Regions from separate parts of the Paenibacillus sp. FSL W7-1279 genome, predicted to be linked through region 2. Evidence: predicted binding sites of a transcription regulator. Region 2 holds the regulator's gene; the other holds the start of a gene.
The links. Region 2 encodes NrdR, which represses ribonucleotide reductase genes. Its sites were predicted from a motif close to AACACNATATATNGTGTT; they were not measured.
Positions count from the first base shown of each region.

Region 1: the regulator NrdR is predicted to act here: its motif matches at 3,456-3,473, upstream of MKY82_RS24065 (adenosylcobalamin-dependent ribonucleoside-diphosphate reductase).

Region 1 covers NZ_CP150215.1:5,318,459-5,324,498, reverse strand. Annotated here, with positions in the region: gene MKY82_RS24080 (hypothetical protein) at 1-303, opposite strand, end outside; gene MKY82_RS24075 (YqhG family protein) at 448-1,410, opposite strand; gene MKY82_RS24070 (SNF2-related protein) at 1,412-3,169, opposite strand; gene MKY82_RS24065 (adenosylcobalamin-dependent ribonucleoside-diphosphate reductase) at 3,581-6,040, shown strand, end outside.
Region 2 covers NZ_CP150215.1:5,783,135-5,789,174, forward strand. Annotated here, with positions in the region: gene MKY82_RS26045 (nuclear transport factor 2 family protein) at 1-251, shown strand, start outside; gene MKY82_RS26050 (ABC transporter permease) at 510-1,691, shown strand; tRNA gene MKY82_RS26055 (tRNA-Ala) at 1,840-1,912, opposite strand; gene nrdR (transcriptional regulator NrdR) at 2,089-2,562, opposite strand; gene MKY82_RS26065 (alpha/beta-type small acid-soluble spore protein) at 2,712-2,939, shown strand; gene MKY82_RS26070 (lytic transglycosylase domain-containing protein) at 3,008-3,574, opposite strand; gene coaE (dephospho-CoA kinase) at 3,571-4,170, opposite strand; gene ytaF (sporulation membrane protein YtaF) at 4,180-4,920, opposite strand; gene mutM (DNA-formamidopyrimidine glycosylase) at 5,043-5,876, opposite strand; gene polA (DNA polymerase I) at 6,023-6,040, opposite strand, start outside.

The DNA.
Region 1 (6,040 bases), 460 kb from region 2:
CCCAGGAACCTGAGCTACAGCTTTGTTCTGACTAACCCCTGAAACGCCTGATGTGTGATGATCCGTAGTAAATGGAGTGCCAGTCAGACTAAGGCTGTTCGCATAATTGGAAACGTCGGCCTGGCTTGCTTCAGCCAAGCTTGCCTGCGGCTGGACCGTGCTGAACCAGAGGATAGTCGTTACAATGATGGAAACAGACAACATTCGATATCGGCTGTTCTGCTTGTTATCGGCTGATTGGGGCTTAAAGTTCTTGTAATCCTTGACATCATGGTTATGAAGTTCCATGTTCCAACGCTTCAAATCATTAACCGCCTTTCCTTGGCCCTACGCGCCGTGGATGTGTTGGAATCATCATATCGGACAAGCTTTGCAAAGGCTGTTGCAAGCTGTCGCGGTAGGAGAAGGGAGAATGGTTCTTTTTTTGCCTGCTTTTGTAGAGGAGCGTCATGATGACGCACCCACAAGCGAACACAGATGAAATAGACCGCAGGTTATGACGGACAAGCTCACTTTCGGCTCGTACTGCCATTGCATTTCGGACCGGCGGTTCTTATATTGCTCCTCGATGAGCGCTTTTTTCACTTCATCCTGCTCCTTGAGCAGGTCCTCGTAATAGCTGTCGATCACCAGCAGTTCTTCTTCAAGACGTTCTCTTGCTTTGGTGGCCCAGTCGTAGTCCAGCTTGCTTATCTTGTCGATAAGATGGTTCTCTAGCGCATCTACGGCCTGTTCGAGCGTAAGAGCCGCCGGTCGGACGTGAACGCTCTCGGGCAAGCGGGGCGTCAGTTCGCGTCCATTCAGGATCGCCGGGAAGTCTTGGGCAATCGCACGACTAGAAAGTGAGATTCCGAGAAAAAACAATTCCTCCCGCTTCAGATCACAGCTGAACTCCACCTTGAAGCAGACGCCCAGCCACTGCTCATACGGCGTGGAACGGGCTCTCGGACGCGGCTCGGTATCGCGCTGCTGGAACAGATAGACGCATTTGCCTTCCTCCCGGGAAGCATTCCAGATTTGGGCCAGCCGGCTGCTGCCGTAGCCAATGTTCTCCCGCTGAATGCGTCCGGGACCAAGGATAGGCAGAACCGGAGCATTCCCGTAAAAGCGGGCCAGGAGCGGATCCTGCGTAGGCGAGGCAAGCTGCGCTTTGGCTTCGGCTTCCTTGGTTTTTGCAAGCCGTTCGTCGTATTTTTCCGGATCAAACACGAAATTGAACGATAACGTTTCGGCGGGAGCGCCGGTACGCTCCACGAAACCCCAGTAATACGGGCGGTTGGTGAGCATTTTGTCGGCTTGCGGCGACAGTTTCACAGTGACATGCTCAGGCGACTTTTCAATGACGGTGCATTCGGTGGCTTCCAAATAGGCCATGAAGTGCTGCTGCACCTCCTGCGGCGTCATGGTCATATTAGGCTTCTTCCTCTCTTAGATTATCTTCGACGGTGCTTCCCTGCTCGATATCCTGCTTGATATGGTGAATCGAGTCGCCCAATGTGCTGATGCGCTGCCGGATTTCATCATCGTTGCCGGACTCCAGCATGATTTTGTACAGGCTCTTCTCGATGGATTCCTTCTTCTCGAACCGTTCGAGAATGACATCCAGACCTCCGATGACCATCTCGAACATGTTGATCTTCTCGTGCAGCAGGTTCAGAATGTGCTCTTCAATGGTTCCTGAAGTGGACAGGTTGTAAATCTTCACGTCATTGGTCTGGCCGAGACGATGGACGCGTCCGATCCGCTGCTCGACTCGCATGGGATTCCAGGGCAGATCAAAGTTGATCATATGGTGGCAGAATTGCAGATTGATGCCTTCGCCCCCGGCTTCCGTCGCGATCATGACCTGTGCCTTGCCGCGGAACAGATCCATCATCCAGTCCTTCTTGCCGCGGTTCATTCCGCCCCGGTACGGTACGGAGATGAGCCCGTGATCGCGGAAATAATTGAGCAAGTATTCCTGGGTTGCGCGGTATTCCGTGAATACGATGACCTTCTCGTTCATTTGCTGGATCAGCTCGATGGTTTTTTCCGCCTTGGTGTTGGCTTTGATGGCCTTGATGAGATAGACGAGCTCCCAGATTTTATCGCGCAGCGGAGAGTCCTCGGGCAGCTTCTTGGACAGATTAACAAGAGTCACGAAAACGGCATCGCGGCTGCTGCACACTTCACGCTGGAGTGTAACAAGGGACAGCATACTGCTTAAATTTCCCCCTGCTGCCTGATACTGATCTTTGACGAAGGACGTGACGCCGTCGTATAATGACTGTTCTTCGGGCGAGAGGCTAAGCCCTACATTGCGGACGGATCGCTTGGTGAATTTCACTTCGCCTTCGCCGCGGCGGTTACGGATCATGACCTTGGACAGCTCATCCTTGAGCTGCTCCTGATTCTTGGGTCTTCGTTTATCGACAACAAAATTAGCGGCAAACTGCCCTTGGCCTCCAAGCTGGCCCGGCTTCAGCAGGGTGATCAGATTGAAGAGCTCGCTGAGATCGTTCTGCACCGGCGTGGCCGTCAGCAAGAGACAGTATTTTTTGCGCAGCTTTTGAATGAATTGATAATTGGAGGTTTTTTTGTTCTTGAGCTTGTGCGCCTCATCGATGATGAGCATGTCGTACTCCTCGTTCAGCAGAATCTCCTGATGCGGATCGCGCTTCGCCGTGTCCATGGAGGCGACAACGATATCATTGCCCCAGGAGTACGCTTTTTTCTGCGCAATCGCAGGAATGCCGAACTTGGAGTTCAGCTCGCGAACCCATTGCAGCACAAGGGAAGCGGGAACGAGAATCAACACTTTGGATACCAGGCCGCGCACGATGTATTCTTTTAAAATAAGGCCGGCTTCAATCGTTTTACCAAGCCCCACTTCATCAGCGAGAATGGCTCGACCCGACATCTCGAACAATACGCGTCTGGCGGTATCGGTCTGATGGGGGAGCGGGGATAAGCCGCCTAGGTGCTTGAGGCATTGCAATTCTTCAAAGCTTGTAACGAGACGCGATTTCTCGCCCTCCACAGCAAGCTGGGCCAGACGATAGTCACCCCAAGGTCCGCCCTTGTCCAGTCGACCGGCGAGATCGTCAAACCAGGAACGGTCGATCTGCAATGGAACGGGAAGACGCGCGTCGAAAATCATGCCTGAGTCGGCAGATGGCTGATGGTTCATGTCGATCTCCTCCTGTTGTGAAAGATTCCGGGCCAGCGGTGTATATGTAGTATGGACGAAAAAAGAAGTCTTCATAACCTTGCACGGATTCGGAAGGCGTGGAATAACTCAAAGGGCGCACGGCTGCTGGAATTGGATATTTTCATCCTTTTTTTCATAGGGAAGGCCGAAAAAGAGAGCGAGAGGAAGAAAGCGGAAGCTTGCGAGCGGGAGCTTGGATCTGTTGGCTTAATTTTCACATTATCGGCATAGTTAACCTATATATAGTGTAGTATAATGAATTGGTAGCACTATATATGGTGTATATAGTGGTTTTGAATGTTTGACCGGCTACATAACAGGTTATGTTGTTGGTGAGCGCATAACTGCGGAACTTTTTAATTTTATATTTTATATAGGAGGTAGTTGCTCTTGAGTACGATGCAGAATCAGCGGCTGGAAGGTTTAAGCGAGAAGATCTTTTTGGACCGGTATGCCTGGAAGGATGCGGACTCCAACAACGCTAAGGTAGGCGATGTGGTGCTCGTTTTGACGAAGGATGATCCTAAATTTCCGACTAAGGAAGTTGGCGAAATCGTGAAACGCGAAGGCCGCAAGGTCACGGTGAAGACACGGAAGGGCGAGCTTGTGGAATCGGATGTGGAGAAGCTGACGTTAACCATCGAGAAAACGCCGGAAGAAATGTGGGATCGACTCGCGGCTGCCATGTCATCGGTTGAGGCAACGCCTGAACTGCAGGAAGAGTGGCGCGGGAAGTTCCGCGAGATTCTGGATGATTGGAAGCTGGTGCCGGGCGGACGGATTGCGGCTGGAGCTGGTGCAAGCGATGAATTGACGCTGTTCAACTGCTACGTGATTCCTTCACCGAAGGACAGCCGGGGCGGCATCATGGAAACTCTGAGCGAGATGACCGAGATCATGGCGCGCGGCGGCGGAGTCGGCATTAATTTGTCTTCCCTGCGTCCTCGGCGCGCGATCGTAAGAGGCGTGAACGGTTCCTCCAGCGGTGCGGTATCGTGGGGCGGATTGTTCAGTTATACGACGGGATTGATCGAGCAGGGCGGAAGCCGCCGGGGCGCGCTCATGCTGATGATTAATGATTGGCACCCGGACGTGGAGGATTTCATTACCGTGAAGCAGACGATGGGACAAGTTACGAATGCGAACCTGTCGGTATGTGTCAGCAATGATTTCATGAAGGCAGTGAAGGAAGATCTGGACTGGGAGCTGGTGTTCCCGGATACCACAGATCCTGACTATGATGAGCTGTGGGACGGCGATCTGGATAAATGGAAGAAAGCCGGACACCGTATCATTCCATATAAAACAGTAAAAGCACGCGAGGTCTGGCACACGATTATCGAATCCGCATGGAAATCCGCAGAACCGGGCGTCGTGTTCATGGAATACTATAACCAGATGTCCAACAGCTGGTATTTCAACCCGATTATTTGTACGAACCCTTGCGGCGAGCAAGGACTTCCGGGCTGGGGCGTATGCAACCTGTCCGCGATGAATCTGTCGAAGTTCTATGATGAGGCGAACCATGACGTTGCCTGGGATGAGCTGGCTACAACGACACGGTACTCCGTGCGTTTCTTGGATAATGTCATTGACCGGACGCCGTACCATTTTGAAGAAAACGAATTGAACCAGAAAAAAGAGCGCCGCGTGGGTCTTGGAACGATGGGTCTGGCGGAGCTGATGATCAAGCTGAACATCCGTTACGGCAGCCCGGAATCGTTGGAGTTCCTGGATAAGCTGTATGGCTTCATCGCGCGCGAAGCTTATCTCGCTTCCGCCGATATTGCCGAAGAGAAGGGTTCGTTCCAGGCATTCGACGCCGAGCTGTACCTGCAAAGCGGCTTCATGAAAAATATGGCCGAGGTGTATCCGGAAGTTGCCGAAGCGGTGCGTGAAAAAGGTGCACGGAACGTCACCGTCATTACCCAAGCGCCAACGGGCAGCACGGGTACGATGGTCGGAACATCGACAGGCATCGAGCCGTACTTTGCCTTCAAATACTTCCGTCAGAGCCGACTCGGCTTCGACGAGCAGTTCGTGCCGATTGCTCAGGATTGGCTGGACAGCCATCCGGGCGAAGAGCTTCCGGATTATTACGTCACGGCGATGAGTCTCTCCGCCGAGGATCACATCCGGGTGCAGGCGGCCATTCAGCGCTGGGTGGACAGCTCGATCTCGAAGACGGCCAACTGTCCGTCGGACTTTACGGTTGAAGATACGAAGCGCCTATATGAGCTGGCATTCGATCTGGGCTGCAAAGGCGTAACGATCTACCGCGACGGCAGCCGCGACGTGCAGGTGCTGCAGACGGAGAAAAAAGAAGATAAGGCCGCGGAAGCGACCACAGCTTCTACTGCGGAAACAGCGCTTGAGCAAAGCGCGGCAGGCCAAGCCGCAGAGGATGCGACGAACGTGGAGCCGGCGGCTGCAAGCGTGGCCGTGACAGCCTCACCGAGCAAGAGCGGGTTGGATAAGCAATACAAGAAGCGTCCGCAAGTGCTGCGCGGCGCAACCTATAAAATGAACACGCCGTTCGGCATGGCGTATATTACCATCAACGATCTGGACGGTATCCCAAGCGAAATCTTCCTGAACGTCGGCAAGGCCGGTTCGGATGTGTTCGCAATGGCGGAAGCCTTGGGCCGCGTCTGCTCCTTGTTCCTGCGTTACGGGGACCACGGCAATAAGGTGGAGCTGCTGATCAAGCACCTCAAGGGCATCGGCGGCACCGGCGCGATCGGCTTCGGCGCAAACCGCGTAGAATCCATCGCCGACGCCGTGGCGAAGGCGCTCGAGACGCACGTGGCGAACAACGCTGGGGCGGATCATGACCATGATCCGGCACCG
Region 2 (6,040 bases):
GCCTTTCAGGTCTTCACACTGCTTTGCAGGCTCTGAAGGAGAAAAATGTTGAGTTTCAATATACTTATGTCCATCAAGTTATCGGTCAAGGCGATTTTGTTCTTACAATGAGTGAAGGTCTGTTTGATGGTCAGCATACCGCTTTCTACGATTTGTTCCGCGTAGAGGATGAAAAGATCGCTGAGCATTGGGACGTAATCGAGGCCATCTTGCCGGCAGAAAAACGAAAAAATTCGAACAGTAGATTTTGAAGTTTGTGTAGCTGAATCGCAAGAAAGACATCGCCGAAATTTAAGTGCGGTGATGTCTTTCGATTTTACGAATGTACTTGAGTGATCATTTTTTTAATGAAATGGATACAGAAGCGTTGCTGCAGCAACGCTATTTTTGTTCATTGCCATGAAGTGACCGTGTGATGCAGCCATATTATATGGTGGTCCTTTCACAATGAACATTGCCGTTGATAATCAACCATATGTTCATTATAAAGAGACGAGGAGTAGTGGATCGTGAAAATGCTGACACAAAAAATGATGTGGCTGGGAATGGTGCTCGTCCTGATCGTATTGACCGTATTCGGGGTAGCGATGATGGGATCGGTGCTTGGATCGAAGCCAAAGGAGGTCCCGGTGGCCCTCGTTATCCTTGACCAGCCAGCGGAGCTGCCGACTGGAGGAACGTTTGCGATAGGGGAAATGATCCGGGAAAAGTTGCTGTCTAGCCCGGCAATGCCGTTCGTCTGGCATGTCGTGGATTCCGAGGAAAAGGCCCGGGAAGGACTGGATAAACGCGAATATTACGGAGCGATGGTGATTCCGGCGGATCTGAGCAGCGGTTTACTCTCGCTAGCAACGCACTCGCCGATTCACCCTAATGTGAGAATCATCTCCAATGAGGGTATGAACACCCAAGCCTCGATGGTCGTAAGACAGGCAATGGGGCAAGCGATGAACATGATCAACGGGGAACTGTTGCAGCAGCTGCTTGGGCAGATCGGACAGCAAACGGAGCAAATTTCGGTTGAGACGGCTAAAGCTTTAATGACACCGGTGAACGTTCAGGAGGAAGTCGTGCATCCACCGGGAGCGAATAATGCGGCGGGGAATGCGCCGGGTTTGTTGACCCAGATTATATGGATCGGCAGCATGGTGACCGGAGTCGTCTTGTTCCTGGCTAGCCAGAAGGCGGTCGCCGCGGGTTCAAGGAGATGGACAGTCAGCGCGCTGCAAGCTATCGGGGGGCTTGCGATCGTCGGCATAGCCTCGTGCTACACCATATGGATGGCTTCGTCGTGGTACGGTATGGAACTGGCGAACGCGGGGGAGACGTGGTTGTTCTTATGGTTGGCTGGATCGGCGTTCTTCTTGTTGCAATCTTCCTTGCTGAATTGGATCGGATTCCGGGCAATACCGCTTCTCGTACTGCTGATGTTCTTCTCCATGCCGCTGCTGAACATGGCTCCGGAGTTCTTGTCGCAGACGACGCGAGATTGGATCTATTCGTGGACGCCACTGCGATTCGCGGCAGGAGGGCTACGGGAAGTAATGTACTTCGGCGGACTGGACGCAGCTTACTCAAACGCCTTGATTTTGTGGGGCGTCGCCGGTGGATTTTTGGTCTTGCTGCTCACTTCCGTATTTAGGGCTAATCGAGCGACAGATGCCGCTCCTACTTCTGTTACAAGCAATTAAAATAAAGTAAGAACAATCAACGATGCGTTGTACTTCCTTTTTTACGCTCAATGTTATAATTAGATTGCGACCATTTCTGGGAAGTATTAAAAAGTTATAAAAAAAAGCAAAAACCCTTGATGATATACCATCAAGGGTTTTCTTATTATGGAGCCTAGGGGGATCGAACCCCTGACCTCATCGCTGCCAGCGATGCGCTCTCCCAGCTGAGCTAAGGCCCCGTAAGCGACTTCTATATCATATAAAAAATCAGCAGGCATGTCAACAGGTTTTTCACATTTTTTGATGACGTGCTGTATCCCTTTTACTTCTCTATATAATGTCACTTATCGATGATGAGGATGGGCTCCTTGAGAGCACCGGAAGAGCACCTGGATCACGCAGAACCCTGGCGCTCTTACAGCTCCTGACCGTCCGTATCCTTGGACAGCAGGCTTTTCAGTTCCTTCATAAACATATTGATATCCTTGAACTGCCGATACACGGACGCAAACCGGACGTACGCTACCTCATCGACCGGATACAGCCGTTCCATCAGAAGCTCCCCGATCTGGCGGCTCTCCACCTCTGCTGCTGCGGTATTGCGCAGTGCCTTCTCGACATCCGATACGATCATATCCAGCTGATCCACGGATACCGGACGCTTCTCGCATGCCCGGATCAAACCGCGGAGTACCTTCTCCCGGCTGAATTCTTCTCGGCTTCCATCCTTCTTCACAACAATCAGCGGCGTTTCCTCCACCATCTCAAAGGTTGTGAATCTCTTGCTGCACTGCTCGCATTCCCTGCGGCGGCGGATGGATTTATTCTCGTTGGCAGGCCTGGAATCCAGCACTTTCGTTCCGGCATAACTGCAATATGGACACTTCATAAAGTCATCTTCACTTCCTTTGTTTTCAGCGTATTTTAGCCTTAACGGCCCTAATGAAAAATTTACCAGCAAAACTTTTTTCTTTTATGTTATGAAAATGCGAAACCCGAGACATAATACTTTTACCAACCCAAGGAGGTGAACTTAACATGGCACAAAGCAACAACAACTCCAACAACCTGGTTGTTCCTCGCGCAAACGCTGCTCTTGAGCAATTGAAGTACGAGGTAGCTCAAGAACTTGGTATCTCCATTCCACAAGACGGATACCAAGGTAACATGACTTCCTACGAGAACGGTTCGATCGGGGGATACATCACAAAGCGTCTTGTAACCCTGGCCGAGCAACAATTGGCTGGTCAATTCTCCGGTCAATAATTGATTCTTCCTTAAAAAAGGAGTGTTGGACGGCTCGATGTAAGAGCCTGTCCAGCGCTCTTTTTTCGTTAAAAGCCGTCCTTATACACATCCGTATATTGATTATAATAATAAATCACGCGCTGTACATAGTGGCGGGTTTCCCCGATGGGAATACTCTTCACATTCTCGTAGGTTCCATCCCACATGCCCTTGTTGATCCAATTCTTGACGTTCCCGGGGCCTGCATTATAGGCGGCGATGGCGGCAATCGGGTTGCCGTCCATTTCCTTGTGCAGGTTCTGAATATACCAGGTGCCCAGCTGGATATTCGCATCCACTTCATTCTTTACGTTCAGCAGGTTTACCGATGGCAGCTTGGCCATTTCCATCGCCCAATTCGCCGTATCCGGCATCAGCTGCATAATGCCCAGGGCGCCTTTCTTGGACTCCTTACCCGGCTTGAAGTTCGTTTCCACACGAATGATGGATGCCACCAGGAACGGATCGACCTCATAGTAAGCGGCATGCTTCCGTATTTCATCTTTATAATGAATCGGATACAGCAAGGTCATCCAGTTCGAGCTCAGATACAGAAGCGCTACAAAAGAGACAAACAGCAGAAGCAGCACTCTTTTTTTACGGAGCCACTTCATAGACTAACCAACCTGCCCCACAGGTTGTCCACCTGCTGCTGTGTTTCGGCCAATGTTCCGCTGTTATCGATGAGGATATCCGCCAGACGCTTCTTCTCCTCGATATCCATCTGACTGTTTAAACGCGCTTCCGCCGCTTCCCTGTTAAGATCATCGCGTACCATCAGACGCTCAAGCTGCAGCTCTCGCGGTACATAAACAACAGCGATCTGGTCAAGATAAGAATAATACTCCTTGGCCTCAAGCAGCAGCGGAATATCCGCCACGACGAGCCGGTCGGGATACTGCCGCTCATACGCTTCCGTCCGTTCCCGGATTTCCTGCCGGATCGCCGGATGCGTGATCTCATTCAATACCGTTCTCTGCTCGGGATGATGGAAGATCACTTCCCCGAGTTTTTTTCGATTCAGCGTACCGTCCTCAAACAGGATCGCTTGTCCAAAATGTTCGGTCACTTTACCCAGCACCGGATGACCCGGGAGCATGACTTCCCGGGCGATGAGATCCGCATCGACGAGAAGTGCTCCCTTCATGGCCAACATGGAGGACACGGTGCTCTTGCCAGTTGCAATTCCTCCGGTTAAACCGATATTCATGACTTCACCTCATAACAGCTTCATTATACCCATGACGATTAACAAAAAAGCAGGCAAATAAGAGATAAAACGCATGCCGCCCTTGGATGCAAAACGTAAACCAACCCTCATGCCCAGCACCAGGAATATCCCGCTAAACAAGGAAACAACAGCCGCGGTACCTAACGGTGAGAAGCCCAGCATGGCGGCGCCAAGCCCTGCGCCGAACGCATCGAGCGATAACGCGATCCCGAGCCACATCGCCTCCCACGGGGAGATGCTGCCGGAGTCGTCCAGATCCGCCTTCGAGGGACTGCGGAGAATTTGAATGACAACCCCGGCCTTCGGAATCTCAAGAGAGAATACCGCCCGCTGAAGATGCACTTGACCTGCCGTGTTAACCTCACGTCTTGATTTCACTTGATGGTCAGATGCCTTCTTTTCCATAAGAGACTTCGAAATATCCTTACTGGAAACCGGCTGCACATCTGACTCGTTTTTTCTGCGAACTTGCTGATATAGAGACCATAAGCCCAGCAGAATCAAAATGGCGGCTCCGATCACAGACGCCACGGATGGGGATAAGAACCGCTGTAACAGCGCGCCCGCCTGCATGGAGGCGCCAAGCACCAAGCCGGAACATAGCGAGATGATCAATACAGACAGCAGCGGTATCCTTGTTTTGCGCAGACCGTATGTAACCCCCGCACCGAATCCGTCCAGGCTTAATGCCATGGCCAGCAGCGCAGACGAGAAAATATGACTGAGCACCCTTTTCCCTCCTCGTAAGCTCCACATCAAGCGGCTCATTCATGAAGAAGAGCAGCTCCATGCGCTCCACATATGTTCCACATTATATGTGTAGGGATAGGAATGGGTGCACGCCTATTGGATTACTTCTTAACCGGCTGACACTTCGGGCAGAAGTGGGTCCCCCGTCCGCCAACCACGATCTTATGAATCGGTCCACCGCATGTATGACACGGCTTGTCCTTCCGTCCGTAAATCTGATGACTATGCTGGAACATCCCCATTTCACCCTGTCCATTGACATAGGATTTAATGGAGGAACCACCCGCTTCTACGGCTTCGGACAGTGTATCCACAATGGCATGATACAATCGCTTGAGCTCGGCATCCTTCAGGCTGTTGGCGTTACGCTCCGGATGAATCTTGGCTCGAAACAATGCCTCATCGACATATATATTGCCGATGCCGACCACATATGCCTGATTCAGCAGCACCGCTTTAATCTTCGTTTTTTTGCTGCCGATGACTTCCTTGAAAGTTCCGAACGTAAACGTATCATCCAGCGGCTCATACCCCAGCTTGGCAAGAGGAGCATGCTGAAACTCTTCCCCCGTTGCAAAGAGATGCATCGTTCCGAATTGGCGTACGTCCTTATAACGCAGCTCCGTCCCGTCCGAGAAATGGAATATAACATGAGTGTGCTTCTCCACCGGCTCCTCGGCAGAGTACAACCCGTAACGCCCTTCCATCCGAAGATGCGAGACGAGCACCAGTCCGTCCAGCAATATCCTTAAAAATTTCCCGCGGCGCTCTACACCTTCCACGGTATGATCCTTCAACATAAACGCAAATGCCTCAATATCATCAGGACGCTGAATAATCCGCGGCAGATGTACGGATACATGATCTATATGCTTACCTTTAATCAATTGGTTAAGTGTTCGTTTCACCGTTTCTACTTCCGGCAATTCCGGCATAATGACTTCACCTCATCTCCCATTATACCGGAAGTTAGGACAGAGCGGGACCATGGTTTTGTGGAAAGGTATGGTGCATAATGCGCCCCTCTTCACGCCATGATCCCTATAAACGATTCTCTATCGGCTAACCATATTGTATAACTTTACTTCGCTTCGTACCA